Regions from separate parts of the Clostridioides sp. LIBA-7602 genome, predicted to be linked through region 3. Evidence: riboswitches for the same ligand, from Rfam matches in the RefSeq annotation. Region 3 holds a riboswitch; each other region holds the start of a gene.
The links. A riboswitch is a leader RNA that binds a small molecule or an ion and turns the genes downstream of it on or off. The one in region 3 is predicted to bind S-adenosylmethionine.

Region 1 (10,521 bases), 1.1 Mb from region 3:
TGTATGAGGGTCTTTTGTGTAGTTCAATTGACTCATCAATAAATACAATTAAGTTTACAGGTAGTAATTCAAATTTAGACCCATCAAAGCATACGGTTTCTGTAATAGGATTTATGAAAACACCATATGGTATGTTTGCATTAGCACCAAATAGTAAACCTGTTGAATATCCTTTTGAATATGATAAGCCATTTTCTTTAGATTTTAGTGGTAAGAACCGTTCTGCGGCAGAATTGTCAAAATACTGTAAAAAAAATAATATAATTATTAAAGTAGAAATTGGTGAAAAAGGATCTAATTCTGGAATAGGGCTAGTAGCATACGCTAGATACGTCCGTTAATACTAATATACAAATAGAACATATCATTATAAATAATGCAACCTCTCGCTGAGGGTGTATTTAACATTATTATGTGAAACAAAAAAGAGATTTTCGACCTCTTTAAAAATTTAAAAAAGGAGTTGAACTTAAAATTAGATTAGAAAAAATCAATTTTGAGACAACTCCTTTTTAATTTATTTTTGGATATAAAACTATTTAAATTAAATAATTTTGTTTGTGATTAATGATTATTTAACTAATTTTGCAAATTCTGCACCAAATGCCATACAGTCTTTTAATGTTTCTTCACTAGGGAAGAATTTTTTCTTAAGAGATTCTACAGGCATTTTAAATGACATAGCTTTAAGTAAAGTCTCAGCCATAGTTATACCTTCACCACTCCAACCGAATGAACCGAATACTCCTGCTATCTTGCCTTGATTAGCCATTGGGTCTATAACAGAGAATAAATCCCACATAGGTTTAACCATAGTTTTGTTTATAGTTGGAGAACCTAATAGTATTACCTTTGATACTACTAATGTATCGTGCATCTCTGTTAATGTCATATCTTCTAAATCATATAATTCAGCTTTTGCGCCTTCTGCATCAAGACCTTCTTTTATCTTTTTAGCCATTTCTAAAGTATTGCTATAAGCTGATAAGTAGAATATAGAAACTTGGTTTTGATTTGTTGTATTAATAGCTTCTGTAGACCATTCAACATATCTTTTAACAGCAGCCATTGGGTCTTTAGTAAGCATTGGTCCATGAGAAGTTAATATAGTATCAAATTCTATGTTCATTCCTACAACCTTATCTACAGCACTTAAAACGTGCTTAGCAAATGGCTTAACTATACAGTCATAATAGTGTTTAGCTGATTTTAGGTAATCTTCACTGTTTACTACATCTGCATCAACACTTGCAAAGTGACAACCAAATGCATCACAAGTTAAAAGAGTCTTGTCCTCTTCAATGTAAGTAAACATTGTATCAACCCAATGTAAGAATGGAGCAGTTATAAATTTAAGGTTTCTTTTACCAATATTTAAAACTTCACCATCTTTTATTACATGACAATTAAAAGGTCTATTTATTTGACCATCTAAGTATAGTTTAGCAGCTTTAGTACAATAAACTTCTATATTAGGATTTAAATCTAATAAGTACTTTAAACTACCAGCATGGTCTGGTTCTGTATGATGAATTACAACATAGTCAATCTTAGCTATATCAGTAACTTCTGATAGATTACTTAAGAATTCATCTTTAAAATTTGCTTTTACTGTGTCAAATAAAACCGTTTTTTCGTCCTTGATTAAATAAGAGTTGTAAGTTGTCCCAAACTCAGTTTCCATTATTATGTCGAATACTTTTAAACCTTCATCTACTACGCCAGTAAAGTAGATATCTTTTTTTACTTCAAAAACTTTACTCATTTTTAACCCTCCTAAAATTTATCATTATACAAGTAACATACCCCATTTTGGGGTTAATGAAACAAAAGATGTCATTATAAGTCATATAAAACAATAGTTTATGTTTATAATATATCATATTTGATAAAAAATCTGCATTTTAATAAAAATTTAATGGAAAATATTATTAAATATTTTTTAGACATTCTATTTTGTGAATAATATAGGTTTTAAATTCAATATTTTAGTTATATTTTTGATAGAAAATATTTTATCGTGTATAATATTACTTATAAATAAGAATAAAAATAAAGAGCTTGTTTGGAGGAATTTGGATAAATGAATAAAGTAGACTTGAAAAAAATCTTAAAAAAAGTAGAAAAGCCTGCTAGATATCTTGGAAATGAAATAAATTCAATTCATAAAGATACTAGTAATAGTGAATTGATAAGATACGCACATTGCTTTCCAGATTTATATGAAGTTGGTATGAGTCACTTAGGAAGTCATATATTATACGATGTAATAAACAAAGATGAAGATGTATTTTGTGAGAGAGTATATTCTCCTGCTGTTGACATGGAAAATATAATGAGAGAAAAAAACATACCATTATTTGCATTAGAGTCAAGAGAGCCTATAACAAACTTTGATTTTGTTACTTTTACACTTCAATATGAACTTTCATATACTAATATCTTAAATATATTAGATTTAGCAAATATACCAATATTAAAAAAGGAAAGAAAACTGGAAGACCCATTTGTAATGGTTGGTGGCCCTTGTGCCTATAATTCTGAACCTTTAGCAGATTTTGTGGATGTAGTAATATTAGGTGAAGGTGAAGAGGTCAATTTAGAAGTAGTAAATGAGTATAAAGGATGGAAGGAAAATAAAACGACTAGAGAAGATTTTTTATATAAAATATCAAGTATAGAGGGAGTATACATACCAAGTTTTTATGATGTTAAATACAATGAAGATGGTACAGTTCAAAGTGTAACTCCTAATAGAGATGGAGTTCCTAAGAATCCTACTAAGAGAATAATAAAAGATGTTGAAACTGTAGACTATCCAGAGAAACTAATAGTACCTTATATAGATACTGTTCATGATAGAATAGTGTTGGAATTATTCAGAGGATGTACAAGAGGATGTAGATTCTGTCAAGCAGGTATGATATATAGACCAATAAGAGAAAAAAGTGTTGAAAGACTTAAAGAAATATTAGATAAATTAGTTAAAAATACTGGATATGATGAAATATCATTATCATCACTTAGTACAAGTGACTATAGCAAATTATCTGAGCTTACTGATTATTTGGTAGACGAGTATGCTTCTAATAATATAGGGATTTCTCTTCCATCTCTTAGATTAGATAACTTCTCAATGGAAATTGCTGATAAAATACAACAAGTAAGAAAGTCTGGACTTACTTTTGCTCCAGAGGCGGGAACTCAAAGACTTAGAGATGTTATAAATAAAGGTGTCACAGAAGAAGATTTGGAAAATGCAACAGAAAGAGCTTTTGAGATGGGATGGAATAGTGTCAAACTATATTTCATGATTGGTTTACCAACTGAGACTTATGATGATTTAGATGGAATAGCTAAATTAGCATATAAGGTTATTGATATTTACAGAAAAGTAAATGGAGGTAAATTAAAGAGAAGTTTTAGCGTTACAGTAAGTACTTCTACATTTGTACCAAAGCCATTTACACCTTTCCAATGGCATGGACAAGATACTACAGAAGAAGTAGTTGAGAAGCAAAGACACTTAGTAAATAAATTGAGAAACAACAATATAAAATACAATTACCATGATTCAAAAACTAGCTTGATGGAAGCTGTAGTAGCTAGAGGGGATAGAAGGATAGGAAAAGTTATATATGATGCATTTAAACTAGGTGCAAAGTTTGATGGATGGGCAGAACACTTTAATTTGGATATATGGAAGGAAGCTATGGAAAAAAATAATCTTTCTATAGATTTTTATGCACATAGAAATAGAACTTATGAAGAAGTATTTCCTTGGGACCATATAGATGTAGGTGTTAATAAAAAATTCTTAATTAGAGAAGATGAGAATGCTAAAAAAGAAAAAATCACTTCTGATTGTAGACATAATTGTAATGGCTGTGGAATAAATATACATGATATAGGAAGGGGGCTTTGCTAATATGAGTAAAATAATAAGAGTAAAATTTAAAAAGGAAGGCGATATGATATATATATCACATCTTGACCTTCAGAGATTATTGCAAAGAGCATTTAGGAGAGCTGAAATAAACTTATCACATTCTCAAGGGTTTAATCCTCATCCTAAAATGAGTTATGGTAATGCTTTGGCTTTAGGAACAGAAAGTCAGGGAGAGTATGTAGATATTGAGATAGAAGAAGATGATTTATCAGTAGAGGAGTTCTTAAGTAAAGTATCAGTTCAACTTCCAGATGGAATAGCATTTATCAAAGCAAAAGAAATTGATAGACAAACACCTTCTCTTTCTTCTGTGATAGATTATGGAGAATATCTGTTTAATATAGAGTTAAAAAGACCTCTAACTAAAGAGTTTGTAAAAAGAAAAGTAATTGATTTTATGAATAATAAAGAAATAATTATAACAAAAAAGAATAAAAAAGGGAAGATGGTAGAAGTTGATATAAGACCTATGATAAGAACTTTTGATGTTTTAAATTTAGAAGATGAATATATTACTCTTACCGCTACTATAGCTACAGGTTCAAAGACTAATTTAAATACTAATATACTTATTCCAAAAATATTAGAGATGTTTGAATTGAATGTTGACCCATTAGATGTTGATATATTGAGAAGAGATTTATATGTATTAGAAGATGGTGAATTAGTGACTCCTATGTAGGCTCGAGAGGTGAAGTTGTGAAAAAGATAGTTATCGAGTCCTTAGTAGGGTCTCAGAAAACAGCAGTACTTGAAGATGAAAGGTTAGTAGAACTTTTTGTTGAGGATAATTTAAATAAAAAGACTGTATCCAATATATACCGTGGAATTGTAAAAAAAGTTATACCAGGAATAGAAGCTTGTTTTGTAGATATTGGCTTTAAAAAACTTGCTTATTTACAATTGAAAAAAGGAAGTACTATAAAATCTGGTCAAGATATTCTAGTGCAAGTAAATAAAGAAGAAATAGGAACTAAAGGTGCAAAATTAAACACTGAAATTAGTATTTCTGGAAGGTATATTGTCTATATACCTTCCAATGATAGAACTACAATATCGAATAAAATTACTGATGAAAAAGAAAGATTTAGATTAAAAAAAATTACTAAGGCAGTAAATAAAGAAAATTTAGGCTTAATAATAAGGACTGAGGCTCAAGGTTGCACTCATGATGAAATAAAAAAAGATATAGAAGAGTTGAAATTAAAGTATGAAAACATTTTAAAAGAATATAAACTTGGTATTGGACCAAAATTATTATATAAATCCTTAGATTTTGCAACTAAATATGTAAAAGATAATGTGAATGATGATATTGAATCTATAATTACTAATAGTTATGATAGATATTGCGAACTCAAATCTATTTTGAAGGGAATAGACAATACTTATGTTGATAAACTATGTCTTGAAGAAAATAGAGATGTATTTGATTTATATAGGATAGAATCTCAAATAGATAAGTTACTAAATAAAAAGGTATGGTTAAAGAGTGGAGGTTATCTAATAATTGAAAAGACAGAAGCTCTTACAGTCATAGATGTAAATACAGGTAAGTTTGTTGGAACTGGCAAACTTGATGAGACTGTTTATAAAACTAATATTGAAGCTGCAAAAGAAATTGTAAGGCAACTTAGAATTAGAGACATAGCTGGAATAATAATAATTGATTTTATTGACATGCATAAAAAGAAGCATCAAAATGAAGTTTTACACCTCTTAGAGGAAGAATTTAATAAAGATAAAAGAAAAGCTGAAGTGTTAGGTATGACGAAGCTTGGTTTAGTAGAAGTTGCAAGGCGTAGAGAAAAAGAGTCTATTGATAAATATTATCTAATGTCTTGTCCATGTTGTGATGGTGCACAAACGATAAAATCTATACATCATATGGTAGATGGTATTGAAAAAGAAATTATGAGAATAAGCGAGCATACAGTCTATAAAAATGTAATAATAGAGTTTAATGATTTTATTTTTGAACAAATAAAAGAATATTATATGGATATAATTGATAAAATTGGTGAAAAATATAATATAAAGATTTCTTTAAACTCAAATGCTACATTAAAACACAATAAAACTAATGTTATTTTCGATAAAATAGTTGACAATAAAATGTAAATATTTTATAATTAATAATTGTAATGCCGCACAGTAAAGGTCTAAATCTTCAAATGAAGTACCTTGTACTGGCGAGTTTGAGGCCGAGGAGGTGTATTTAATGTACGCTATAGTAAAGACTGGTGGGAAGCAATATAAAGTTTCTGAAGGTGATGTATTATTCGTTGAAAAATTAGAAGCTAACGCAGGTGATGTTGTTACTTTAAACGAAGTATTAGCTTGCTCTAAAGATGGAGAATTAAAATTAGGTTCTCCAGTAGTAGAAGGAGCATCTGTTCAAGCTAAAGTTGTTGAACAAGGTAAGGCTAAGAAAGTTATAGTTTTCAAGTATAAAGCAAAAAAAGATTACAGAAGAAAACAAGGACATCGTCAATCATACACTAAGATAGTTGTAGAAAAAATAAACGCTTAGTTGTTGGTTAAGTTATGATAAAAGTAAAATATTATTATAATGATGATTTCTTGATACAAGGTTTTTGTTTAAAGGGACATGCTGATTTTGCTGAAATAGGCTATGATATAGTGTGTGCTGCAGTTACATCTAATGCTATTGCAGTTATAAATTCTTTAGACAAATTACAAAAGATTGAATTTGAAAAAGTAGTAGGAGAAGAAGGTCATATAGAATGTATAGTTAAAGATATACATATAAAAGATGCACAATTATTACTAAATCACTTTCAATTAGCGGTTGAAGAAATTAAACGGGAATACCCAAAAAATATAAAAATTTTAAAAAAGTAGGGGGTGACTCCATATGTTAAACATGAATTTACAATTATTAGCATCTAAAAAAGGGGTAGGTTCTTCTAAAAATGGTAGAGATTCTATATCTAAAAGATTAGGTGTTAAGAGATTCGATGGGCAATTAGTAACTGCTGGAAGTATAATAGTTAGACAAAGAGGAACTAAAATACATCCAGGAACTAATGTTGGAAAAGGTAGCGATGATACTTTATTTGCATTAGTTGATGGTACTGTTAAATTCGAAAGAAAAGACAAGAAGAGAAAAAAAGTTAGTATATATCCAGTAGCAATAGCTGAGTAATATACATAAAAGGAGTGTTGAGGCACTCCTTTTTCTTATAGTACTGATGAATTTATAATAGTGTTTTTGGTAATGCTAATTAAAAGTTTTTAATTAAGTAGGTGAAGAATTTGTTTATAGATAAGGCAAGAATATTTGTTAAGGCTGGAAATGGTGGAAATGGTTCGGTAGCATTTAGAAGAGAAAAATATGTTCCAGCTGGTGGACCAGATGGCGGAGATGGTGGTCGTGGAGCAAGCATCATATTTGAAGTTGATTTGGGTCTTAGAACTCTAATGGACTTTAAGTACCAAAAAAAATATCAAGCTCAAAATGGTGGCGACGGAAGCAAAGGTAAAAGAGCTGGTAAAAATGGAGAGAACCTAGTATTAAAAGTACCAGCAGGTACAGTAATAAGAGATGAGGCTACAGGTCTTGTATTGGCAGATTTAAAGAAAGAAGGAGATATAGCTGTAGTTGCAAAAGGTGGTATAGGTGGTAAAGGTAACCAACACTTTGCAAATGCAGTAAGACAAGCTCCAGCTTTTGCAAAATCTGGTACAGATGGAGAAGAAAGATGGGTAACTCTTGAACTTAAAATGATAGCAGATGTAGGTCTTTTAGGATTTCCTAATGTAGGTAAATCAACATTTCTATCAGTGGTAACTAAGGCTAAACCCAAAATTGCAAACTATCATTTTACAACACTAACACCAAATCTAGGTGTCGTTCAAACTAAGTTTGGAGATAGTTTTGTACTTGCAGACATACCTGGAATTATAGAGGGTGCTTCTGAAGGTATAGGATTAGGGCATGAATTCCTAAGACATGTAGAGAGAACAAAGGTATTGATACATATTGTAGATATATCTGGACTAGAGGGTAGAGACCCTATTGAAGATTTTGACAAGATAAATGACGAACTTAGATTGTACAATGAAAAGCTTTCAAAGAGACCACAAGTTGTTGTTGCAAATAAGTTTGATATACTAGAAGATGAAAGTAAGTTTGATACATTTAAGAATGAGTTAGAAGGCAGAGGATATACAGTATTTAAAATATCTGCAGCAACTCGTCAAGGAATAGATGATGTAATAGCCTATGTCTCTAAACTTTTAAAAGAAGTAGAAGATGTGGAACTAGTTTCAGAAGAAGAAATGTACAGACCAGAACTTGATATTGGTACTGAAGAAGAATTGAGTATAGATATTGAAGATGGTGTGTATGTAGTTACAGGTAAAGCACTTAGAAGAATAATGTATTCTGTAAATTTTGATGATATGGAATCTCTTCAATATTTCCAAAAAGCTATGGAAAGTCAAGGTGTGTTTGATAGACTTAGAGAAATGGGAATAGAGGATGGAGATGTAGTTAGAATTTACGAATTGGAATTTGAATTTTACAATTAATTTTAGTATAGGATTATAGAGGTGAGGATATGTTAAAAGGAAAACAAAGAGCGTATTTAAGATCTTTGGCAAATACTTTAAAACCTACTACACAAATTGGTAAAGAAGGTGTCACAGAAAGTTTCTTAGAGCAATTAGATGATATGTTAAGAGTTAGAGAATTAGTAAAAGTTACTATACTAGAAAATGCAGGTCTTGATGCTAAAGAAACTGCTAATGCAGTATGTGAAGCTTTAAGAGCTGAATTTGTGCAAGCTATTGGTTTTAAATTTACTATTTATAAGAGAAATGTTGAGGAACCTAAGATACTTTTCCCAGGACATGAACAGGCAAAAGCCAAGGTTAAAAATAATAATGTTACAAAAAAAGGTAAACCAACTAAAAGAGCAGCTAGATAATAGTATATATTCTTTTAGTAAAATAAGTTAAAAAAATAGTGACAATTGGCAAAAATTGTATTATACTATTAAACATAAATTTAAATTAGCAATCTTATCAAGAGAGGCAGAGGGACTGGCCCTATGAAGCCCGGCAACCAGTATATTTTATTATACATTGGTGCTAAATCCTGCAGCAGTTATGCTGAAAGATGAGTATAAACCCGTCATATGGCTTGAGTTTATACTCAAGCTTTTTTAATTAGTATATTTATACATATAAATAATTTAATATAATCAAAATGATGGGGGTATGTAACAGTGAAGATAGCAATATTAGGGTATGGAACAGTAGGAAGTGGATTAATTGATTTAATAGAAAATAATACTTCAAAAAGAGATATAGAAATAGTTGGAATTTTAGTTAAAAATAAAGAGAAACATAAGTCTAAAAAGTATTTTGATAAGATAACAACAGATATAGAAGATATATTTGATAAGGATATTGATATACTAGTTGAAGTAATTGGAGGATTGAATCCAGCTTTTGATTATGTAACAAGAGCATTAAATAAAAAAATACATGTAGTAACAGCCAATAAAGACTTGCTTGCAGAGAGAGGTAGCGACCTTATAGAATTAGCCAATTTAAATGATGTTAGCATTAAATTTGAAGCATCTGTAGCAGGTGGTATTCCAGTTTTAAAGCCATTGATAGAATCATTAGAAGGTAATAATATAAAGAGTATAAATGCTATTTTGAATGGAACTTGTAATTTTATATTATCAAAGATGTATGATGAAAATCTACCGTATGATGTAGCTTTAAAACAAGCACAAGAATTGGGATTTGCAGAAGTTAACCCAGATGCAGATGTTTTAGGATATGATAGTGCTAGAAAACTATCTATATTATCTACTTTATCTTATGGAAAAATAGTATATTGGAAAGATTTATTATTAGAAGGAATAACTTCAATAGATGAAAAAGATATAGAATACGCAAAAAAATTAAATTGTAAGATAAAATTAGTTGCTAGAAGTAAGTATGAATCAGGAGAAGTAAGTGGGTTTGTTAGACCAGCATTGGTTGATAATGATAATATGCTTTCAAAAATAGATAATGAGTTTAATGTAGTGATTCTAGTAGGTGATTCAGTAGGTGAACTTTCTTTTGTGGGTAAAGGAGCTGGAAGAGGTGCAACAGGTAGTGCTGTCTATGCTGATATTATAGATATAATAGATAATAGAAATGCAAATATAAAATCTTTCTCAAAAGGAAAGTTGGATTTAAGTGGACTTATAGAAGATGAATGTAGTGCTGTAGTTAGATTTGATGGATATGATAAAGATGGAATTTTAAAATGTTTAGATAAATATGTGGATAGCTATGACATTATAGATGATGAAGAACTAGCGATTTTTGTAAATGCAAATTCAGAGCATAAAATTGATAGACTTTTGGAAGATGTAAAAAGAAATAATTATAGTAAATCAGCTAAGAAATTATTGAAGATAGATTAATATATTTATATAGGAATTATAAAATTTAAGGTGAAGTAAAACAAAATAAATATTTTGTTTTACTTCACCTTTTTAATATCTGGTGAATTAATAAGATAATAGAAAAATAAATAC
Region 2 (10,521 bases), 1.6 Mb from region 3:
TATATTATTTATTTAAACTTTGCAAGGTGGTTTTTAAAAATCCTTTTTATTTTTTACATGAAATTCCATTTTATTCTGATTTTGTTTAATGGACACTTCTATTAACACACGATTATCTTCTTGTTTAAAACTTCTAATTTAAAGGACTTTTCAAGTTATTGTCGAATTATAAAATTAATTGTACTAAGACCAACAAAAAAATTTTATCAATTATATGGAGGAATTACTTTAATGTTATTAATTTACAATGAAAAGACAAACCCTTACTTCAATTTAGCAATGGAAGAGTATCTTCTTAAAAATCTTGACGAAGACTTATTTATTTTATGGAGGAATGAACCTTCTATAATTGTTGGAAAAAATCAAAATACACTTTCTGAAATAAATTTAGAATATATAAAAGAAAATTCTATACCTGTCGTTAGGAGACAATCTGGTGGTGGAGCTGTATTTCACGATTTAGGAAATATAAATTTTACATTCATAGCTTGCAATAATAATAGCTTTAGTGATTTCAGAAGATTCACTCAACCAATAATAGACTTGCTTAAAACATTAGATGTCAACGCTGAATTTTCTGGAAGAAATGACCTTCTTATAGATGGTAAGAAATTTTCTGGAAATGCCCAGTACAACTACAAAAACAAGGTAATGCACCATGGTACGTTGTTATTTTCATCTGAGATAAACGACCTTTCAAAAGCTTTAAAAGTAAAGCCTATAAAATTTGAAGGAAAGGGAATAAAATCTGTAAAATCTCGTGTAACTAATATAAGTGAACATCTAAAATCTAAAATGGATATACTGGAATTTAAAGATGCAATCATGGATTATTTATCTAAAACTAATATTGATAATACTAATTATTGTTTAAGTAAGTATGACATAGAACAAATAGAAAAACTTACTAAATTAAAATATGAAACTTGGGATTGGAACTTTGGTAATTCACCAAAATATACTCTTTCAAATGAGTTAAAATATTCTGGTGGAAATGTTGAGTTTAATCTAAATGTTGATAAAGGCATAATAACAACTATAAAATTTTTTGGAGATTTTTTTGGAAAACGTGATGTTTCATTTGTGGAAGACAAACTTGTTGGCACAAAGCATGAAGAAAATGCTTTAAGAAATGTTTTAAATTCAATTGAAATAAATGATTATTTCTTAGGTGCTGATACTGATATTTTAGTTTCTGGAATCTTAGGTGTTAAATAGAAATACTAAAGATTTTAAAATATTTATAAAATTGTGTTTACATATATAAAAAATCATGATAATATTTATAACATAATTAAAAATTGATACTTCTTATCCAGAGTGGTGAAGGGACTGGCCCTATGAAACCCAGCAACCAGTATATTTTTATATACATTGGTGCTAAATCCTGCAGTATTATACTGAAAGATGAGTCTAAATTAGCTTTTAAAGCCTGAGTTTAAACTCAGGCTTATTTTATTTTGCAGTGTGATAAAAGAGGGTATTTTATTTTTAACTAATCAATCATATTCAGGAGGGAATTTATATGAAATTCAAAAAATTATTAAGTTTATTATTATGTCTAGTTTTCACTTTATCTATAGTTGGATGCTCTAAAGCTAACGATGACAAAAAAATTGTTGTTGGTGCTACTTTAGTACCAGGTGGAGAATTATTAGAAGAATTAAAGCCACTTATCGAAGAAAAAGGTTATACCTTAGAAATTAAGAATTTTGATGATTACATACTTCCAAACGAAGCTTTAAATAATGGAGAAATTGATGCAAATCTATTCCAACATGAACCTTATCTAAAAGAGGCTGTCAAAGCTAAAGGATATAAAATAATGGCTGGAAAAAAACTATATGTATGCCCAGCAATACTTTACTCTTACAAGATAAAATCTATTGATGAATTTAAAAAAGGAGATACAATTGCAATAAGCAACAATCCATCTTCTTGTTCTAAAGACCTTAGATATCTTGAAAGTATTGGGCTTTTAACTTTACCTAAAGATGATGGACTAGTTAGTCCTAAAGATATAATCGAAAATCCAAAAGGCATACAATTTAAAGAATTGGATATTGCTCAGATTCCATCTTCTCTTCCAGACGTAACTGCTGCATTTATAGATACTACATACGCAGTACCTGCTGGTCTTGATGCTAAGAAAAATGGACTTTATACAGCTCCTATAAATGATGAGTATGCAAATCTTTTGGCATTTAGAACTGAAGATAAAGATAGTGAAAAAATTAAAGTTCTACAAGATGTTCTTACATCAGATAAAGCAAGAAGTATAATTGAAGAGAAATACAAAGGAATTGTAATTCCTGTTTTCTAGTATATTTAGTATAATTTTAATATTATTATTCTAATCTTGTTGAATATTGACTTGTTAAGTGCTACCATTTAAGTAAATCTATGTTTATGGAGGAAGATTACTATGGCTATAGAATTAAAAAAGGGACAAAAAATAAACCTTACAAAAAAAGAAAATAGTGATTTAGGTGAAATCTTAGTTAATTTAAATTGGAATCAAAAAATACAAAAAAAAGGTTTTTTTGGCTCTCTAAAAAGCAGTAATATAGATTTAGATTTAGGTTGCCTGTTTGAAATGAAAAATGGTGTAAAAGGTGCTGTACAAGCATTAGGTAATTCTTTTGGTAGTTTAGAGAATCCCCCTTTTGCTCAATTAGATGGAGATGACAGAACAGGTAGCAATACACAAGGAGAAAATATAAGAATAAATGGTAATAAAATAAAAGAAATAAAGAGAATACTTATTTATGCTTTTATCTATGAAGGTGTAGCTAATTGGTCTGAGGCTGATGGAATTGTAACAATCAAACAAAAACAAGATTCAGATTTAGTTGTTAAACTTGATGAACATAAAAATGGCTATAACATGTGTTCAATAGCATTGATAGAAAATGTAAATGATGAGACATTCAGTGTTGAAAAAGTCATTAAATACTTTAAAGGCCATAAAGAAATGGACAATGAGTTTCATTGGGGCTTAAAATGGGTTGCAGGAAGAAAATAAGTACATTATCAAGAGACTATGAGTAAATTCACTCACAGTCTCTTTTTTTTATAATTATTTACTTTCTAACTATTATGAACAAATTCTTTATCCAATATTTCTTCAAATTCTAACATGGGCATTGGTCTATAAAATACAAATCCCTGTACTAAATCACATCCAACATCTTTTAGAAATTCAACTTGTTCCTTACATTCAATACCTTCTGCAACTGTTGTAATATTCAATTCTTTTAGCATATGTATAATATTTTTTATTACTGTTTTTTCTTTATCTTTGTCTAAGCTAGCATTAAAAAACATAGAATCAAGTTTTAAAACATCAAATGGTAAATCTTTTAAGACACCCAAAGATGAATACCCTTTTCCAAAATCATCTAAAGAGCAAGTAAATCCATTTTTATGTAAGTCATGTATAATTTCCAAAAAGTGTTCTTGATTCTCAAAAGCAACACTCTCAGTAAATTCAATTTCTATAGTGTTTTGAGGTATATTATATTTCTTTTTTATCTCTGAATAAGTTTCCACAAAGTTGGTATTATAAAACTGTATTCTAGAAACATTAACTGATATTTGAACAAATGGTTTATTTTCATCTAATCTCTTTCTAATCCATCTACAAACTTCTTCAAAAACATACTTGTCTACCAAACCAATAAAAAAATCCTTTTCCAGTATTGGAATAAATATTGCAGGAGATATGATACCTTTATCTGGAGTCAACCAACGTACTAAAGCTTCTGCACAATCTATCTTTTGATTATGTAAATTAACTTTGGGTTGAAAATAAACTATAAATTCTTTATTTTCAATGGCTTCATGTATTCTACTTTTGATTGTATTTTCTTCAATCATTTTTTTACGAATATTTTCATTGTAAAAAGCATAATTAGTACCTGGTTTATTTTTAACAGTTTTTTGTGCAAAGTTTGCTCTATTTATTAAATCATCTATGTTTAGTTTTTCAATTACATCTTCAATACAACAAATTCCACTGACAATCGTAATGTTATATTTGTTTTTAATTTCGTTCGTAATATTAATCAGTTTCTCATCTACAACTCGTTGTCGTATCACTAAGTCTGCCTTATCCACATAGCACCTTAAAGCAATAAATCTATCTGCAATTTCCCTTGCAAATATCTCATATTTTCCAATATCATTCATCATAAGATTAGCATATCGTTTTAATATCATATCACCATAATCATATCCAAATATGTCATTAATGTATTTAAAATTTTCAAAATCAATATAGAATACAGCAAATTTCTTGTCTTTATACTTATAAATATTTTGATTTGCATCTAGCTTAAACTTTTCTATAGTATTTGCTCCTGTGAGCTCATCTTTATACGCAATGTTTTTTAAATCTACATTTAATTTTTCCAAACTAATCAATTTTCTATTGTATTGTATAATCAATATAATCCATGCTAACATACCTATAATAGATATAATGATTATTAAAGTCATTAGATAATCACTTTTCTCTTTAGAAAAATTTTCTATTTCAAACACTGTATTATTTGCAAGATAAAAAAAGTCTTCACTTGTGTCTAATAAATGATTGTTTTCTTCATTCATTCTTACTTTTTCTATTTCACTATTTAAATCTTTCCACTTTTTTTCTAGTAAAAATAAATAATCGTTATATGTTTTGCAATCGGTAACTACCAAACCGTACTTTCCATCCCCTGTAATTAATTCATGTAAAATTCCATCTATATAGTCGATTAACTCATCATTTGGTTGATTGTCCATCTCTAATTTGCTTAAACGTTGACTCGCTCCACGGACGATACCAACATAATTAATTAGTTTTCCATAGTCCGCAATATTACGAATCAATTTAATCGAAATGGAGCTTATAGAAATTAATAAAATAAATAAGACTAAGATAGTTACCCTCAAAACTCTCTTCATAAAATACCCCTATCCTCTATGTAGTTTTTCATGTATTAGATATTCTTTATAATCAACTCAACAAAGTTGTGTATAATCATTTTTTCAAATAAGAAGCATGAAATTCCAATAAAAATTTCTATACAATTAAGATATAGAAATGCTTATTTTACATAGTTTATTTTTAGTATTATATCTATTTACAAAAACGTTTTTATAGAAATCACTCTTTTTTTAGATACAGTTTATATTACTTTTAGTTATAAAACTCTGCTTAAAATTATATAATTGCGACAACCTATATATCTATATAATTCAATTATATTTAAAAATTATTCTTTTTGTCTAGTATAACTTTGTATTTTATTATATTTTGAATATATTTATATTATTATAATTCACATTATTATTTAAACTATAAAAAATCAGCCACTTTAAGTGGCTGATTAAATAGCAATAAATAAAACATGTTCATCGTAAATAATAGACTTATTTATTAACTGCTTGTGACGCATCATCTATCATTTTATTTAAAGAAGTTAGACCTCCATCATTTACATACCATGTTGGCGAATCTAAATATATTATGTTATCATTTTTATATGCATCCATAGATTTTATTACATCATTGTTTAAAACAGCTTTTGCTGTTGAGCCTGCTTTTACATCACTACCTGTAGCTATTCCTCTATCTATAACAAACATAACTTTTGGATTTTGTTTTGCTATATACTCAAAAGTAATGTTTTGACCATGACTTGATTCTTTTATATTTTTATCTTTATTTTCAAATCCAAAACTCTTGTATAATACACTAAATCTTGATTCTTCACCAAATACACTTAAATTACCTTCATTCACCATTAGCGTTAAAGCATTTAAGTTTTTTTCTGTTACTTTTTTATTTAGAGCCTCTATCTTTTTTTCAATTTTACTAAATTCTTGATTAGCTTTTTCTTCTACTCCAAATATTTTTCCTATTTTATCTATATTATTTTTAACAGAATCCAAATACTTCTTATCATCTTTACTTGTACTTATTGTTGGTGCTATTTTTGATAATTGCTCATAAAAATCTTCTTGTCTTCCATTTATTATAATTAAATCTGGATTTGCTGACTTTATACCTTCTAAATCTGGCTCTTTCAACCCTCCTAAATCTGCATACTTTTCATCCTTATATTTTTCTAAAGATGTTGGTAAGCTTGACTTTGGAAGCCCTACTAAATTCTCCCCTACACCTAATGCATCCATTGTATCTAGAGCTGAATAATCAAATACTACCACTTTCTTAGGGTTTAACTTTACATCTGTTTCTCCCAAGCTATGAGTTATCTTTATAGTATCATTTGAATTTTCTAATGTCTTAGGCTCATTTTTTTTACCTCCACCTAATGCAAATACTGTCACTAATCCTACTATGGCTACTGCGGCTACTATCGCTACTTTTTTATTCATGATGATATCTCCCTCTTTCTTGTTAATCTCTATTTTAATTTGAATTTATTATAAGGTTTATTTATTTTTATATATCATAATTTAGAAATAAATACAGATTCGATTTCCATTTATATGTTTAATATTAAAGCTCATTTCGTAAATATCTTCTAAAACTTTTTCATTGACTATCTCGTCTGTACGACCTACTTTCTCAATTTTTCCATTTTTTAATGCAACTATATTATCTGAATAACATGATGCAAAGTTTATATCGTGCATTACTAATACTATAGTCTTATCTAGGTCATCACAAAGACCTCTAAGCACTTTCATCATTTGAACTGAATGATTCATATCTAAATTATTAAGTGGTTCATCAAGCAATATGTACTCTGTATCTTGAGCTATTACCATTGCTATATAAGCTCTTTGTCTTTGTCCTCCACTCAATTCATCTAGATACTTATGTTGTATATCAGTCAATTTCATATATTCTATCGCTTCATCAATATACTTTTCATCCTCTTTAGTTAGGTTTCCTTCACTGTATGGAAACCTTCCAAATCCAACCAGTTCCCTTATTGTGAGTCTTAAAGTTATATTATTAGATTGTTTAAGAATAGCTATTTTTTTGGCTAATTCTTTGTTGCTGTAACTAGTTAAGCTCTTTCCTTCTATTATTACCTCTCCACTATCACCTCCTATAAGCCTTGTTACTATTGATAATACAGTACTTTTCCCAGCTCCATTTGGCCCTATAAAAGATGTTATTTTTCCCTTTTCTATATTAAAAGAGACATCCTCTACAACATTTTTATTCTTATATTTTTTAAATATATTTCTTATCTCTATCACCTATTTGCCCCCTTTAACAATAACTGAATAAAGTAAATTCCTCCTATAAAATTTATTACTACACTTAAAGTAGTATCAAATTTAAATACATGCTGTATAAAAAATTGACCAATTATTAATGTAATCATTCCTATCAACATGGAACCAAAAATTAAATATGTATGCTTATACGTTTTAAAAATTTCTCTAGTTATATTGGCAAGCAAAAGTCCTAAAAATGTCATTGGACCAATAAGTGCTGTTGATATTGAAACTAAAATTGCTATTAGTATTATCATCTTTTTAACTACTTTATCAAAATCTACACCTAAATTAATTGCCTGCTCTCTACCTAAAGATAATACATCCAAATACTTTATTTCGTCATATATAAAAGGTATTATGGCAATAATTATTATAAATGCTATTAAAAGTACATTAGTATTTATATTATTTAAACTTGCCATTATGCTAGTTTGTAAAGCTAGAAATTCATTTGGGTCTATCATTACTTGGATAAATGTTGTTGCACTTTTAAATAATGTTCCAAATATCATCCCTACTAGGACTAAAAAGAAAATATTATGTTTATTTTTCTCAAACAATGTCTTATATAATAACATTGAAGCTCCAATCATCATAGTAACATTAATAATAAAATTATAATTCTCATTAATAATTAAACTACTAGTTGAGCCAAATATGAATACTATTATAGTTTGAATCATTACATACAATGAATCCAATCCCAGTACACTTGGTGTCAATATTTGATTATTTGTAATTGTTTGAAACACTACAGTGGTAAATGCTATACATCCTCCACCTAATATCATAGCAAGTATCTTTGGTATCCTCTGTGATAGTGCATAATCTACATTATTCATGTCTATACCATAAATTATAAAAAGTGCTATTGATATTAATAATAATGTGCTAATAAAATAAATTTTTTGATTAAGACTAAGCTTCATTTATATTCCTCCTTAGTATTAAATAAAGGAATAGCATACTTCCTATAACTCCAACTGTAAGTCCTATAGATATTTCATATGGATAAATAACTATTCTTCCAAAAATATCACATATAAGCACAAATATAGCTCCAAATAAACCAGTATACCATATGTTCGCTCTTATATTATCTCCCATATATAAGGACACAATATTTGGAACTATTAGACCTATAAAAGGTATATTACCAGCTGTAACTACTACACATACTGTGACAAGTGCCACTATTACCAAACCTATATTAACAACTTTTTTATAGCTCAGACCTAAATTTGTTGCAAAATCCATACCCATACCAACAACAGTAAATTTGTTTGCATAAATATATGCTAATATTATAAGAGGTATTGTAATATATAATACTTCATAATTGCCTTTAAGTATCATAGAAAAATCGCCTTGCATCCAAGAACTTACATTTTGACTCAAATCATATTTATATGCAATAAAATCAGTCATAGAGCCTATTATATTTCCAAACATTATACCTACTAATGGCACGAATATTATATTTTTAAATTGCAACTTTCTTATTATTCTCATAAACATAAAAGTCCCTATAAGAGAAAATATAAATGCTATTATGGTCTTTGTAAAAATAGATGCAGTTGGTATTAAAAGCATACAGATTACTATACCAAATTGAGCTGCATCTATTGTAGCTCCTGTTGTAGGTGATACAAATTTATTTTTACTTATCTGTTGCATTATAAGACCCGCTATACTCATCCCTACACCTGCAATCAATATACTTATCAATCTTGGTATTCTACTCATGATAAATATCATAAGTTTATGCTGATTTTTTGCAAATATATGCATTATATTTATATCTTCGGCTCCTATAAATAAAGAAAAATAAGACAAAATTATTATTCCTATGACTAAATACCTTTTTTTCATTCTCCCTCCTCAAAAACTATTCTTCATTTAAAATGATAATTATTATCATTTTTTACTTTTATAGTTTATCAATAATAATTATCATTGTCAATATGTATATATATTTGTTTTTTACATAAAAAATGTTACTAGAATTGAAACTCCTAGTAACATTAAAATTTAATTTAATAAAATAAATTATAAATGCTAATTTAAATATGTAAGTATTCCCATTAAATATAATAAATATTTTGTAAATTTAAGTTATTTATTATATTATTTTAATATATTTCTAAAGAGTCTATAAAAATTACCACTAGAAATTAAATCTATATCTCTTTTTTTATAACCTCTATTTTCAAGTTCTATTATTATGTTATGTGCTGTATGTGTACTTTCAAGACCATCTACACTTGGGATACTGGCATTTTCAGTAAAAGAACCTATAGTCTCTACTCCTAAGTAATCACTAAAATCAAAACCAAAAGATACATGCTCTATACCTATGAGATTTACCATGTAATCTATATGGTCAACTAAGTGTATCAAATCTTGCTTCTTTGGATTACTATTAGTAAACCCTCTAAAACTATTTATTCCTACTAATCCACCTATCTTTGAAATTTCTTTTAATTGATTATCGGTAAGATTTCTTTTAGCATCACATAAGTTTCTTGCATTAGAATGAGAGGCTATTACTGGTTTACTTACAATAGACATCAAATCCCAAAATGACTTCTCATTTAAATGTGATACATCTACTATCATTCCCAATTCTTCCATCTTATTTACTGCTTTTTTCCCTATCTGAGTTAAACCTCTGTTTTTATCTCCTAAACAACCTGTAGCAAGTTCATTTTGCTCATTCCAAGTTAATGATGCATGTCTTGCACCGACATCCTTATAAAAATAATCTATCAAATCTATATTTTTTCCAATATGACTTAATCCTTCAATTCCAATTAAAATATTTATTTTATTTTCACTTATACCTTTGTTTATATCAGAATATCTTTTTACTATATTTACAATATCTTTCATATCTTCAATTTCATCTTTTATAGAGCTTATAATTTGTTTAACTCTTTTTTCAGGTTCTTTATCATATGGAGGGTCTATCCATATTACAAAAATAGCTCCTTCTATATTTGCTTTTTTAAAATTATCAAGATGAATTCTTCTAAATACATCTTTCTCCCCGTTGAGTCTTCTTATTGTTACATCTGCCCAAGTATCTGAATGTCCATCGAAAATCATAACAACCTCCAGTTAAATAAAAGTCTTTCTTAAAATAAACTTTTTAGTTCATATAGAATTATATTAAAATATTTCCTACTAAAAGGCCAAAATAATTGCCAACTATATATCCAAATGTTCCAACTATAAGTATTGGTCCTACTAGTTTAGACCATCCTTTTGATA
Region 3 (10,521 bases):
AATGTTTAGACTATCAACCATAGCTCCAGCATTTGGTAAAGCATCAATATTACTACACAAACTAATAGCTCCTACTAAAAGTGTAAATATTATTATTATAGGACCTATATTACCTAGTATTTTAGAAAGCCTTGTCAAACCTAAAGAAACAGTTATTAGGGAAACGATTGCCATACCAATCCTACCTACATATGGATTTAATCCATAGTACTCTGATAATGTAGCTCCTGCTCCTGCAATCATTATTACTAATGTTCCAAATAAAAATAGTGGTCCAAACCATTCAAAGAATGTGCCAAGATATTTTCCACAGTATACTTGATAAATCTTTATTGGCTCCTTAAGCTTCAATTCTCTTCCTTTATCTATAACTTCTGCTCCAAACCATGAAAATAATACCATAGATATTATTCCACCTATAATACCAGCATATCCATAAAACGTAAAAAATTGCAGTATTTCTTGACCAGTTGCAAATCCAGAGCCTATTACAGTAGCCACATAAGCTCCAGCAAAACTTATAACAGTTTTAACATTTATCTTGCCTGACATACATTACTCCCCCCTAATTAAAATAATTTTTTAAGTGTAAGTTTATTAAGATTATATTAGACGTATTATTGTGATATTTCAATATATTTTTAATAATTTAACAGTAGTTAACACATTCTTAACCAGTTTTTAACATATATCCTATAATATGTATCAATTTGCCATAATATTATAAAACAAAATACACTAATCTAATTAAATACTGTTTGTTTATTATATGATGAGAAATTTACATTTATTAAAAATATTTAATCTACAATAAAAAAACTGTTAGAAAGTAATCTTAAAATTACATTCTAACAGTCTCTTAGTTAAAAATTATTCACCTAGAGCATCTTTTCTTAATTGCTCAACTTTGTCAATTTTTTCCCAAGGTAAATCTATATCAGTTCTACCAAAGTGACCATAAGCAGCAACTTTTTTGTAAAGTGGCTTTCTTAAATCTAAGTCTCTTATTATAGCTCCTGGTCTTAAATCAAAGTGTTTATTTACTAATTCAACAAGTTTTTCTTCTGAAACTTTACCTGTCCCAAAAGTATCTATAAATATAGACAGTGGTCTAGCTATACCTATAGCATATGCAAGTTCTATCTCACATTTATCTGCAAGGCCAGCTGCAACAATATTTTTCGCAACATATCTAGCTGCATAAGCAGCAGATCTATCAACTTTTGTAGGGTCTTTTCCTGAGAAAGCTCCTCCACCATGTCTAGAATATCCACCATAAGTATCTATTATTATTTTTCTTCCTGTAAGACCTGTATCTCCTTGAGGTCCTCCTATAACAAATCTTCCTGTTGGATTTATATAAATTTTAGTTTCTTCATCAAGTAATTCAGCTGGTATAACCTCTTTAATAACATGATTAATTATATCTTCTCTTATTTTATCATTTGATACTGTTTCACAATGTTGAGCTGATATAAGAACTGTATGTACTCTTACAGCTTTATTTCCTTCATATTCAACAGTAACTTGAGTTTTTCCATCTGGTCTTAAATAATCAACTAAACCTGTCTTTCTAACTTCTGTAAGTCTTCTTGATAATTTATGAGCCAAAGATATTGGAAGTGGCATTAATTCTGGAGTCTCATTGCATGCAAATCCAAACATTATACCTTGGTCTCCAGCTCCAACTTTTTCTATTTCTTCTTCTATCTCTTCTCCAGTCTTGCTTTCTAGACCTTCATCAACTCCCATAGCTATATCTCCAGATTGCTCATCTATAGAAGTTATAACTGCACAAGTATCACAGTCAAATCCATATTTTGCTCTTGTATATCCAATCTCTCTTACTGTTTCTCTTACCAGTTTAGGAATATCTACATAAGCAGATGTACTTATTTCTCCTGCTACTAAAACTAATCCAGTTGTAACTGTAGTTTCACAAGCTACTCTAGATTGTGGGTCTTTTTCTAATAATGCATCTAATATTGAATCTGATATTTGGTCACATATCTTATCAGGATGTCCTTCTGTAACTGATTCTGACGTAAATAAATGTCTTGCCATTTTTATTCCCCCTTATACATTCTTAATTTTTATTATAGGTTTTACCTTATTTTTAATTTTAGAAATTTTACTCAAAATAAAAAACCTCTCCTTTATAAGAAGAGGTTAATAATCGTAATTGTATACTAATTAACTGACCTCATCTTTCAAGACTTTTGTCTTGTAGGAATTAGCACCTTTTCCCATTTGGGTGGTTGCTGGGCTTCACAGGGCCTATCCCTCAGCCGCTCTTGATAAGGTAATCAAGATTTAAGTTTTGTTTTACTTTACTAGCTTACTATTTTTTTAAAATTTTGTCAAGATTTTTAGTCATATTTTTCCCATACCTTTTTTTGTAAGACAAATAAAATATTATCTCTATCTGAAATTTAAAGTTAGGTCTTTTTACTGTTTTTTATTCATATATTTTTTTGAAGGGGGTGTTCCTATTGTATTTAGCTAAAGTAAATTACAGCGATGATGATGTTATACAGATGCTAAGTTCAGTTCTAAAAACTATAATTAATGAAAATACGATTGTTGTTTGCATAGGAACAGACAGGGCTATAGGTGATACTTTAGGCCCTTTAGTTGGAACAATACTTAAGAACAGTAAATTTAAATACCCCGTTTACGGTACACTAGATAACCCTATTCACGCCTTAAACATATATGAGTCTTTAGATACTATAAAAAATACACATATGCAAGGTAACTTCTTGGCTATAGATGCTTGCTTGGGGTCGCAGAGTAACATAGGTAATATACAAATTAGAGAAGGACCTATCCTGCCCGGAAAAGGTGTTGGCAAAAAACTACCTCAAATAGGAAATTATTCTATAGTGGGAATTGTAGATAAAATTGATGAAAACAATAGACTTTCATTTAATAATATACGTCTTAGCTTTATATTGGACTTAGCTGAAACAATAGCTTTAGCTTTATTAGTATCCACCTAAGTCCAATGTGAAGTAACCGATAAAATTCTTTATATAAAAAGGTAGATATTTTAGAGTATCTGATTAAATACTCCAAATTATCTACCTTTTTACTCTTATGTTGTTAGTTTTTACTTTTCAACCAAAGCAAACATTAATTCACCTTTACAGACAAGCTCTTCACCAACATATGCTTTAGCATCTGCCTTAGCTATATTTCTTCTAAGAGTTGTCATTTCAACTTCCATAGTTAATGTATCTCCTGGTCTTACTTCTCTCTTAATTCTAACTTTATCTATACCTGCAAATACACCTAATTTTCCTTTATTTTCCTCTACAGACATCATTGCAACTCCACACACTTGTGCCAAAGCCTCTACTATCAAAACTCCTGGCATTAATGGATATTCTGGAAAGTGACCTTGAAAAAATGGCTCGTTAACTGTTACATTTTTTATACCAACAGCTCTTTTTCCAACTTCTAGTTCTGTAATCTTGTCCACCAATAAAAATGGATATCTATGTGGTATTAATTTTTTTATTTCATCTATATTTAGCATTATAAACTCTCCTAATTATTTTCTTCTAAAAGACCCACCTGTTTCAAGTAAGTCTATTGAACCCAAAGCTATTCCTGTACCTTTTGCAACACAAGACAATGGCTCCTCTGCTATTGTAACAGTTATCCCTGTTCTCTGTTCTATTATTTTATCTAATCCATATAATAATGAACCTCCGCCAGTCATTATTATACCAACATCTCCTATGTCTGCTGCTAACTCAGGAGGTGTTTTTTCTAAAACAGCATGAGTGGCAACTACTATTTGCTCAACACATTCTCTAAGAGCTTCTAGCATTTCTGTTGAATTTATAGTTATAGAACTAGGAAGTCCTGTAATTAAGTTTCTTCCTGTTATCTTCATATATTTTTCTTCTTCTCTCTTAAATGCAGAACCAATTTCAAATTTGATTTTCTCTGCTGTTCTTTCTCCTATAAGAAGGTTGTGTTGTTTTTTCATATACTTAACTATAGAATCATCAAATCTATCCCCACCAACTTTTATAGATTCACTTACAACAGCTCCTCCTAGAGATATTACGGCTATGTCTACAGTCCCACCACCAATATCTATAATCATATTCCCATTAGGCTGTGATATGTCTACTCCAGCCCCTATGGCTGCTGCTATTGGTTCTTCTATGATATATACTTCTCTAGCTCCGGCTTGTCTAGTAGCATCCTCTACTGCTCTTTTTTCTACTTCTGTGACACCCGTTGGTACACATACCATAATCCTTGGCATGAAGAATCTTCCAAATCCTTTTTTATCAACTATCTTATCTATAAAAGATTTTAACATCTTTTCAGTTACATCATAATCAGAAATTACACCATCTCTTAAAGGTCTTATAGCAACTATATTACTTGGTGTTCTTCCTATCATTTTTTTAGCTTCTTCTCCCACAGCTAAAACAGAATCTGTCCTATTATCTATTGCTACAACAGATGGTTCTTCTAAAACGATTCCCTTACCACTAACATAAACAAGTACATTTGCAGTACCTAAATCTATGCCTATATCAGCTCCAGCCATTTTTTCAACTCCTTCATTTATATATTAGATTATATTATAAGTCTATTTTAATACTCCTATAATAAAGCATATACAAAAATCTCGCTTTAATCAAGAGAAAATAAATGTTTTAAGAGTATTATTATTCTGCTATTTATAATTATTTAATATATTTATTACAATAATCTAATTCAATAAAAAAAGTAGGTTTTTAACCTACATTTTTTTATGTTCCTTCTCATACTTTAATTTAGTTGCTAATCCCCCTCTAATATGTCTCTCTGATTTATTCTTGTCTAGCACACTTTTAACTTCTTTGGCAAGGGATGGATTTATTTCCTTCAATCTTTCTGTAACATCCTTGTGAATTGTACTTTTACTTACTCCAAATGTCTTGGCGGTTTGTCTTACTGTAGTGTTTTTTTCAAGTATATATTTTGCTACCACTATGGCCCTTTCCTCTATATGAGATCTCAAAGATTACCCCCCTCACATAATAGCTTTAATGATATATATGTAAAAACACCAAAAAATATAACAAGCTTAACCAAATATGATTAAACTTGTTATACTTTTACTTAATTAGACTCATTGGGTCTATAGATTTCTCTCCGTTATATGCCTCTAAGTGTACATGTATGCCCTCTTCACTCTCTACTTGAGAAGTGCTTCCTACAGTACCTAGAGATTGTCCTTCTGTTACCTTCTGTTCTTTTTTAACACTAACATTTTCATCTAAGTTTGAATATACAACTACAATATTATTGTCACTTTTTATTTTTACTGATTTTCCATATTCTTCATCATCAAATACATCTACTACCATTCCGTTTAATAGAGATTTTATTTCTTTACCCTTAGTACAACTAACATCTACACCTTTATGAGTTTCCCAGACATCTAGTGTTTTAGAGTAACTAGGTTCTTTTTCTGAATATCCTCTTATTATCTTATCTCCAATGTAGTTTAATTTTGTTGTACTTGACTTATTTTCTTCTTTTGACTTAGCTTTTTCTAAGTTTTGTTTTGAATCTGTTGCAGTAGGAATAGCATCTTTCTTGTCTTTTTCAATTAAATGTATTTCCTCTTCACTATCTTTATTAGCATTTTCCATCATGCCTTTATTAGAAGCTAATTTATCTACATTATTATTTGTAAACCAAACTCCACCTACTGCTAATAAACAAACACATACAAATAAAGATAAATAAAAACCATCTTTTTCTAACAGCTTTTTCTTCATTTTGCACCTCCAAATATATTTCTACATTTGGATTATTGACGTGTTTTTGGTATTTTATACAATTATTAGTATATATCTTTTATTTTTGTATCTGTGTAGTAATGTGATAATATGTCATAATATTTATAGCCTTCTTCTGCCATTCCTTCTGCTCCCCACTGGCTCATACCAACACCATGCCCATATCCTTTTACTACAAAATCTATGTATCCTTCTCCAAATTTTATGTCAAAGTTGGCAGAGTTTAACTTAAAAACAGTTCTAATGTCTTTTCCAGTCAACTCTTTATTTCCTAATTTTATTTTTTCTACAGTTCCTGCATCACTTCTTTGAGTTATTGAGACTTGTTTGCTTAAATTATTTGTATCTATTACAATAGTGCTATATGCTCTTCTAAGACTCTTAACAAAGTCTGTATTACTTATTTTAAGTGTAGATGCAAACTTAGGAGAATACTTATCATAAGGACTTTCTACAGATTTTAGATAAGGATATTTTGCAGAAAATACTTCTTCACTGTTTTCTGTTTTTCCTGAAGATGTAGAAAAGTAAAGAGGAAGTATTGCTTTATCACTATAAGTTATTATCTGTCCTTTAGTTCCTCTGACAGCTTCTTGGATTTTAGAGTATTTATTCTTAATCCATTCTTCACCATTCAACTTTTTAAGAGTATCATAACTCTTGTATTCTTGACAGTGTTTGTAGTCAGTACATACTACCGCATTTTTATGTTTACTTGGTTTCTCATGTTCCTGCTTATATACTACATATGTTCTAGCTGCCACAGCTTGAGCTTTTAGCGCTTCTATGTCAAACTCTGAAGACATCTCACCAGCTATTACTCCACATAAGTAATTCTCCATGTCCATTTTTTCAACTTTTCCTGTTATATGATTGTACACATTGATGATTGGTGTTTTTTTATTTACAGTTTCATAGTTCACTATCTTTTTTTCTTCTTTATTACCTTCGTCTTTGATATCACTTTTTTTAATAGTTTTGTTTATAGATACTGATTTCTCTGGTTTTTGAGTTAGTTCTACATTTTTATAAGAAACTAAAGTTATAAGTGATGGAACTAATACAGAACAAGTCACGAATCCTAACAAAACAACCAATGGGTTCTTCATATACTCTCCTCCTTAGCTTTTAAAACCTTGTATTTAAGTATATGAACAACCCTATTAATTTATAACTTTCTTCTCTAAACCAATTATTAATCTTCTACTATTTCGATTTGACCACCTAATGCTGTTATCTTTTTATCTATATCAACATAACCTCTTTGAATATGGTATATTTCTCCTATTTGAGTTTCTCCTTCTGCTATAAGACCGCATAAAATAAGGGCGGCACCTGCTCTTAAATCAGTAGCATTTACTGCTGCACCATGCAATTCATCTACACCATTAACAACTGCACTTCTTCCATCTATTTTTATATTAGCGCCCATTCTATTAAACTCAGCAACATGCATAAATCTATTTTCAAAAACAGTTTCTATAACTACACCAGTTCCATTTGCTACAGTAAGCATAGCCATAAATTGTGCTTGAACATCTGTAGGAAACCCTGGATGTGGCAAAGTCTTTATATCTATTGGTTTTAACACTTTTGGACCTACTACTCTAACAGAATTGTCCATCTCTGTGATTTCGCAACCAGCTTCTCTTAATTTAGCCACAACTGGCTTTAAATGCTCCATTAAAACATTTTCAACAGTTATATCACCTTTTGTCATAGCCGCTGCAACCATATAAGTTGCTGCTTCTATTCTGTCTGGTATTACATTATGTTCTGCTCCTTTTAACTCTTTGACACCTTTTATCTTTATAGTGTTAGTACCTGCACCTTTAACATCTGCTCCCATTTCGTTCAAAAAGTTTGCTAAATCTACTATTTCTGGCTCTTCTGCTGCATTTTCTATTATTGTAGTACCTTCTGCTAAAGAAGCTGCCATCATTATATTTTCAGTTGCTCCAACAGATGGAAAATCTAGATACAATTTATTTCCTACTAATTTTTCTGTCGCTGCTTCAACAAAACCATGGTCCATTTCTATCTTTGCACCTAAAGCTTTAAATCCTTTTAAATGTAAATCTATAGGTCTTGTTCCTATAGCACAACCTCCTGGCATAGAAATTTTTGTACTATTAAATCTAGCAAGTAATGGTCCCATAACCAAAAAAGAAGCTCTCATCTTTCTTACAAGCTCATATGGAGCTTCACAAGTTTTTATATTACTTGCATCAACAGTAAGTGTATTTTCTTTATATTCAACCTCTGCTCCTACATGTCTTAATAAATCTGATATTACATGAACGTCTCTTAAATTTGGTACTCCATTCAATGTTGATTTTCCGTTCGCTAATAAAGTTGCTGCTATTATTGGTAAAACTGCATTTTTTGCACCATCTATTTTAACACTACCTTTAAGTGGATTACTCTTTTTTACTATTATCTTAGCCATATTTTTTGATCTCCTCATAATTAATAATCTAATTTTATAATTGGTGTGGCAATATATATGAGTGTTTTTCCATTATCCTCATTATATTTAATTCCTATATTTAAATTAATTTTTTCCCCTAAATAGTCTAAATCATCATTTAATACTTTACTATATGCTGTTATTGATAAAAAGTTTACGTCTTTCACTTTATCTATTTGCTTAGCACTCATATTATATAATATTTCTTGTAAAATATCATCATATTTGTTGTTTTGTAACCTTTTTGTGTATTCTCCAACAATGCAAGCAGACACATCTACTTGAGATGAATATTTATTTAACACGTTTTCTACGTTACGATAAATATCCTCTTTATGTTTATATACTTTGTTGTCCAATATGTCAACTATTATGTAACCTTCTTTATTATTTTTATTTATTCCTTTTATAGAAATTTCTTTATCGCTACCTTTTATAGTAGCACATAATTGCATTTTATTGCCATACCCTTTTTGATTCCAATTTATTCCTTTTTCATCCAACTTTAGATTGTTAATTATTTCTATAAAAATATTACGAAATTCTTTATTTGATAAATTATAATTTATAACAGAATTGATTTTTACATTATAAAATTTAAAATCTGCTTCCGAAATTTCAAGTGCATTAGTTAATCTATTATATCTAGTATTTATACTTGTATCTGCATAAGATATTGTCATTCCTATAATCATTAATATAAAAAAGCATATAGCTAATCTTATCCTTTTCATAATAAAAAATCCCCCTTAAATATGTTTTTCTGTATAACAGAATTATTAACAAATTTAAGAGAGATATACTTCCTCAATATGTATTTTTATGCATTTTTGGATTTTGTATTCATTAAATGTTTCTCAAATTCTTCAATACCAATTCTTTCTAATACTTTACTTATTCTTTCTCCTGGACTTGCTAAATGTTTATATGTATCAAATACATCTTGAACTAATTCTTCTATATTATCTTCTGTATACAGATTGCCAAGTCTGTCTCCAAATCTATAACCTCTTCCCATTCTACCACCAAGATAGACAGCTAATCCTTTTTTATCAACTTCCATAGCTCCAAATGGACATACCTCAGCACATTTCCCACAATTTACACACTCGTCTTTATTCCACACTAGTTTCTTATTTTCCATATATACTGATTTTTGTCTACAAGATGATGTACATAGTCCACAATTCTTACATTTATCTTCATTAAATTTTACATATGCTTGTCCTACAATACCTACATCATTAGTATTAGCCTTTGCACAATTGTTTGGACATCCAACTAAAGTAATCTTAGTCTTAGATGGTAAATCATATCCAAAATATGAATCATGTAACTTTCCACATAACTCTTGTGTATCATATATTCCATGTTGACATACAGTACCTTTACATGCAACTAGTGGTCTTACTTTTTTCCCTGTACCACCATGTTCTAGACCTACAGCCTTCAAATCTCCTTTTATTAAATCTATATCTTCATATTTTATCCATGGTATTTCCATAGCTAATCTAGTAGTAACCCCTAAATAACCTCTGCCATATTTTTCAGATAACTTTGATAAGTTGTTAAGTTGTTCTGCTGTAAAGTTTCCAGCTCTACTCAATATTCTTATTGAGAAATATCCTTCTTGGCTTTGGGCTAATATACCTTCTGCTTTCAACTTTGCTTTTTCATCTTTGCTAATCATATTTCACACCTCATATTATATTTATAATTTTATACTGCTAATAATATGTTTAAATAAGTCCACATTTATATAATCATATTCTAACTCTGTTTATATTTTAAAACATAACAAAGGTATATTCAACTTAATAAATTAAATATACCTTATATATTAAATAATTCTATTGTACTTTTAAAGACTGACTCTATTTGTGTTCTCCAACTTCAATTAGATTTGAGTTATCAAGACTCCATCCCATCCATCCATCGCTATAAAGAGAGGTTTCTTCAACACCTATTACATTTGCATAGGTTAATACTTCAGCAGCACGCCAGCCGCTTCCACACATAAATATAAGCTGTTTATTCATATCTATACTTTCTTCATTCCACATTTCTAAAATCTCATATTTGTTTCTCATTGTATTATCAATATTACGATATTCTTCTAGTGAAACACTATCACTCCCCGAATGTCCATATAAAGCACCTGGGACACGTCCCTTTTTATCATAATATGTATATCCAGATATTTTACCTATATGCTCATCCCAAGTACGAATA

Region 1: it holds a riboswitch for S-adenosylmethionine, as region 3 does, so the genes downstream of both, ACTG45_RS06030 (homoserine dehydrogenase) here and metK (methionine adenosyltransferase) in region 3, are expected to answer to the same signal.
Region 2: it holds a riboswitch for S-adenosylmethionine, as region 3 does, so the genes downstream of both, ACTG45_RS08610 (MetQ/NlpA family ABC transporter substrate-binding protein) here and metK (methionine adenosyltransferase) in region 3, are expected to answer to the same signal.

What each region holds. Positions count from the first base shown of each region.
Region 1 is NZ_CP196991.1:1,245,005-1,255,525, forward strand. Features, by position in the region: gene ACTG45_RS05980 (transglutaminase-like domain-containing protein) at 1-341, shown strand, start outside; gene ACTG45_RS05985 (FprA family A-type flavoprotein) at 572-1,765, opposite strand; gene ACTG45_RS05990 (TIGR03960 family B12-binding radical SAM protein) at 2,084-3,928, shown strand; gene ACTG45_RS05995 (TIGR03936 family radical SAM-associated protein) at 3,930-4,631, shown strand; gene ACTG45_RS06000 (Rne/Rng family ribonuclease) at 4,649-6,070, shown strand; gene rplU (50S ribosomal protein L21) at 6,171-6,482, shown strand; gene ACTG45_RS06010 (ribosomal-processing cysteine protease Prp) at 6,497-6,814, shown strand; gene rpmA (50S ribosomal protein L27) at 6,828-7,118, shown strand; gene obgE (GTPase ObgE) at 7,229-8,506, shown strand; gene ACTG45_RS06025 (YhbY family RNA-binding protein) at 8,536-8,904, shown strand; SAM riboswitch class I at 8,996-9,102, shown strand; gene ACTG45_RS06030 (homoserine dehydrogenase) at 9,205-10,407, shown strand.
Region 2 is NZ_CP196991.1:1,797,642-1,808,162, reverse strand. Features, by position in the region: gene lplA (lipoate--protein ligase) at 232-1,218, shown strand; SAM riboswitch class I at 1,309-1,414, shown strand; gene ACTG45_RS08610 (MetQ/NlpA family ABC transporter substrate-binding protein) at 1,526-2,323, shown strand; gene ACTG45_RS08605 (TerD family protein) at 2,426-3,025, shown strand; gene ACTG45_RS08600 (putative bifunctional diguanylate cyclase/phosphodiesterase) at 3,091-4,950, opposite strand; gene ACTG45_RS08595 (siderophore ABC transporter substrate-binding protein) at 5,419-6,387, opposite strand; gene ACTG45_RS08590 (iron ABC transporter ATP-binding protein) at 6,469-7,224, opposite strand; gene ACTG45_RS08585 (iron chelate uptake ABC transporter family permease subunit) at 7,221-8,177, opposite strand; gene ACTG45_RS08580 (ABC transporter permease) at 8,167-9,120, opposite strand; gene ACTG45_RS08575 (dipeptidase) at 9,376-10,356, opposite strand; gene ACTG45_RS08570 (DUF819 family protein) at 10,415-10,521, opposite strand, start outside.
Region 3 is NZ_CP196991.1:170,836-181,356, reverse strand. Features, by position in the region: gene ACTG45_RS01215 (YkvI family membrane protein) at 1-552, opposite strand, end outside; gene metK (methionine adenosyltransferase) at 871-2,064, opposite strand; SAM riboswitch class I at 2,201-2,304, opposite strand; gene yyaC (spore protease YyaC) at 2,493-3,002, shown strand; gene fabZ (3-hydroxyacyl-ACP dehydratase FabZ) at 3,113-3,541, opposite strand; gene mreB (rod shape-determining protein MreB) at 3,557-4,576, opposite strand; gene spoIIID (sporulation transcriptional regulator SpoIIID) at 4,772-5,032, opposite strand; gene ACTG45_RS01185 (M23 family metallopeptidase) at 5,130-5,798, opposite strand; gene spoIID (stage II sporulation protein D) at 5,864-6,928, opposite strand; gene murA (UDP-N-acetylglucosamine 1-carboxyvinyltransferase) at 7,015-8,268, opposite strand; gene ACTG45_RS01170 (YwmB family TATA-box binding protein) at 8,289-9,023, opposite strand; gene ACTG45_RS01165 (4Fe-4S binding protein) at 9,110-9,979, opposite strand; gene ACTG45_RS01160 (rhodanese-like domain-containing protein) at 10,164-10,521, opposite strand, start outside.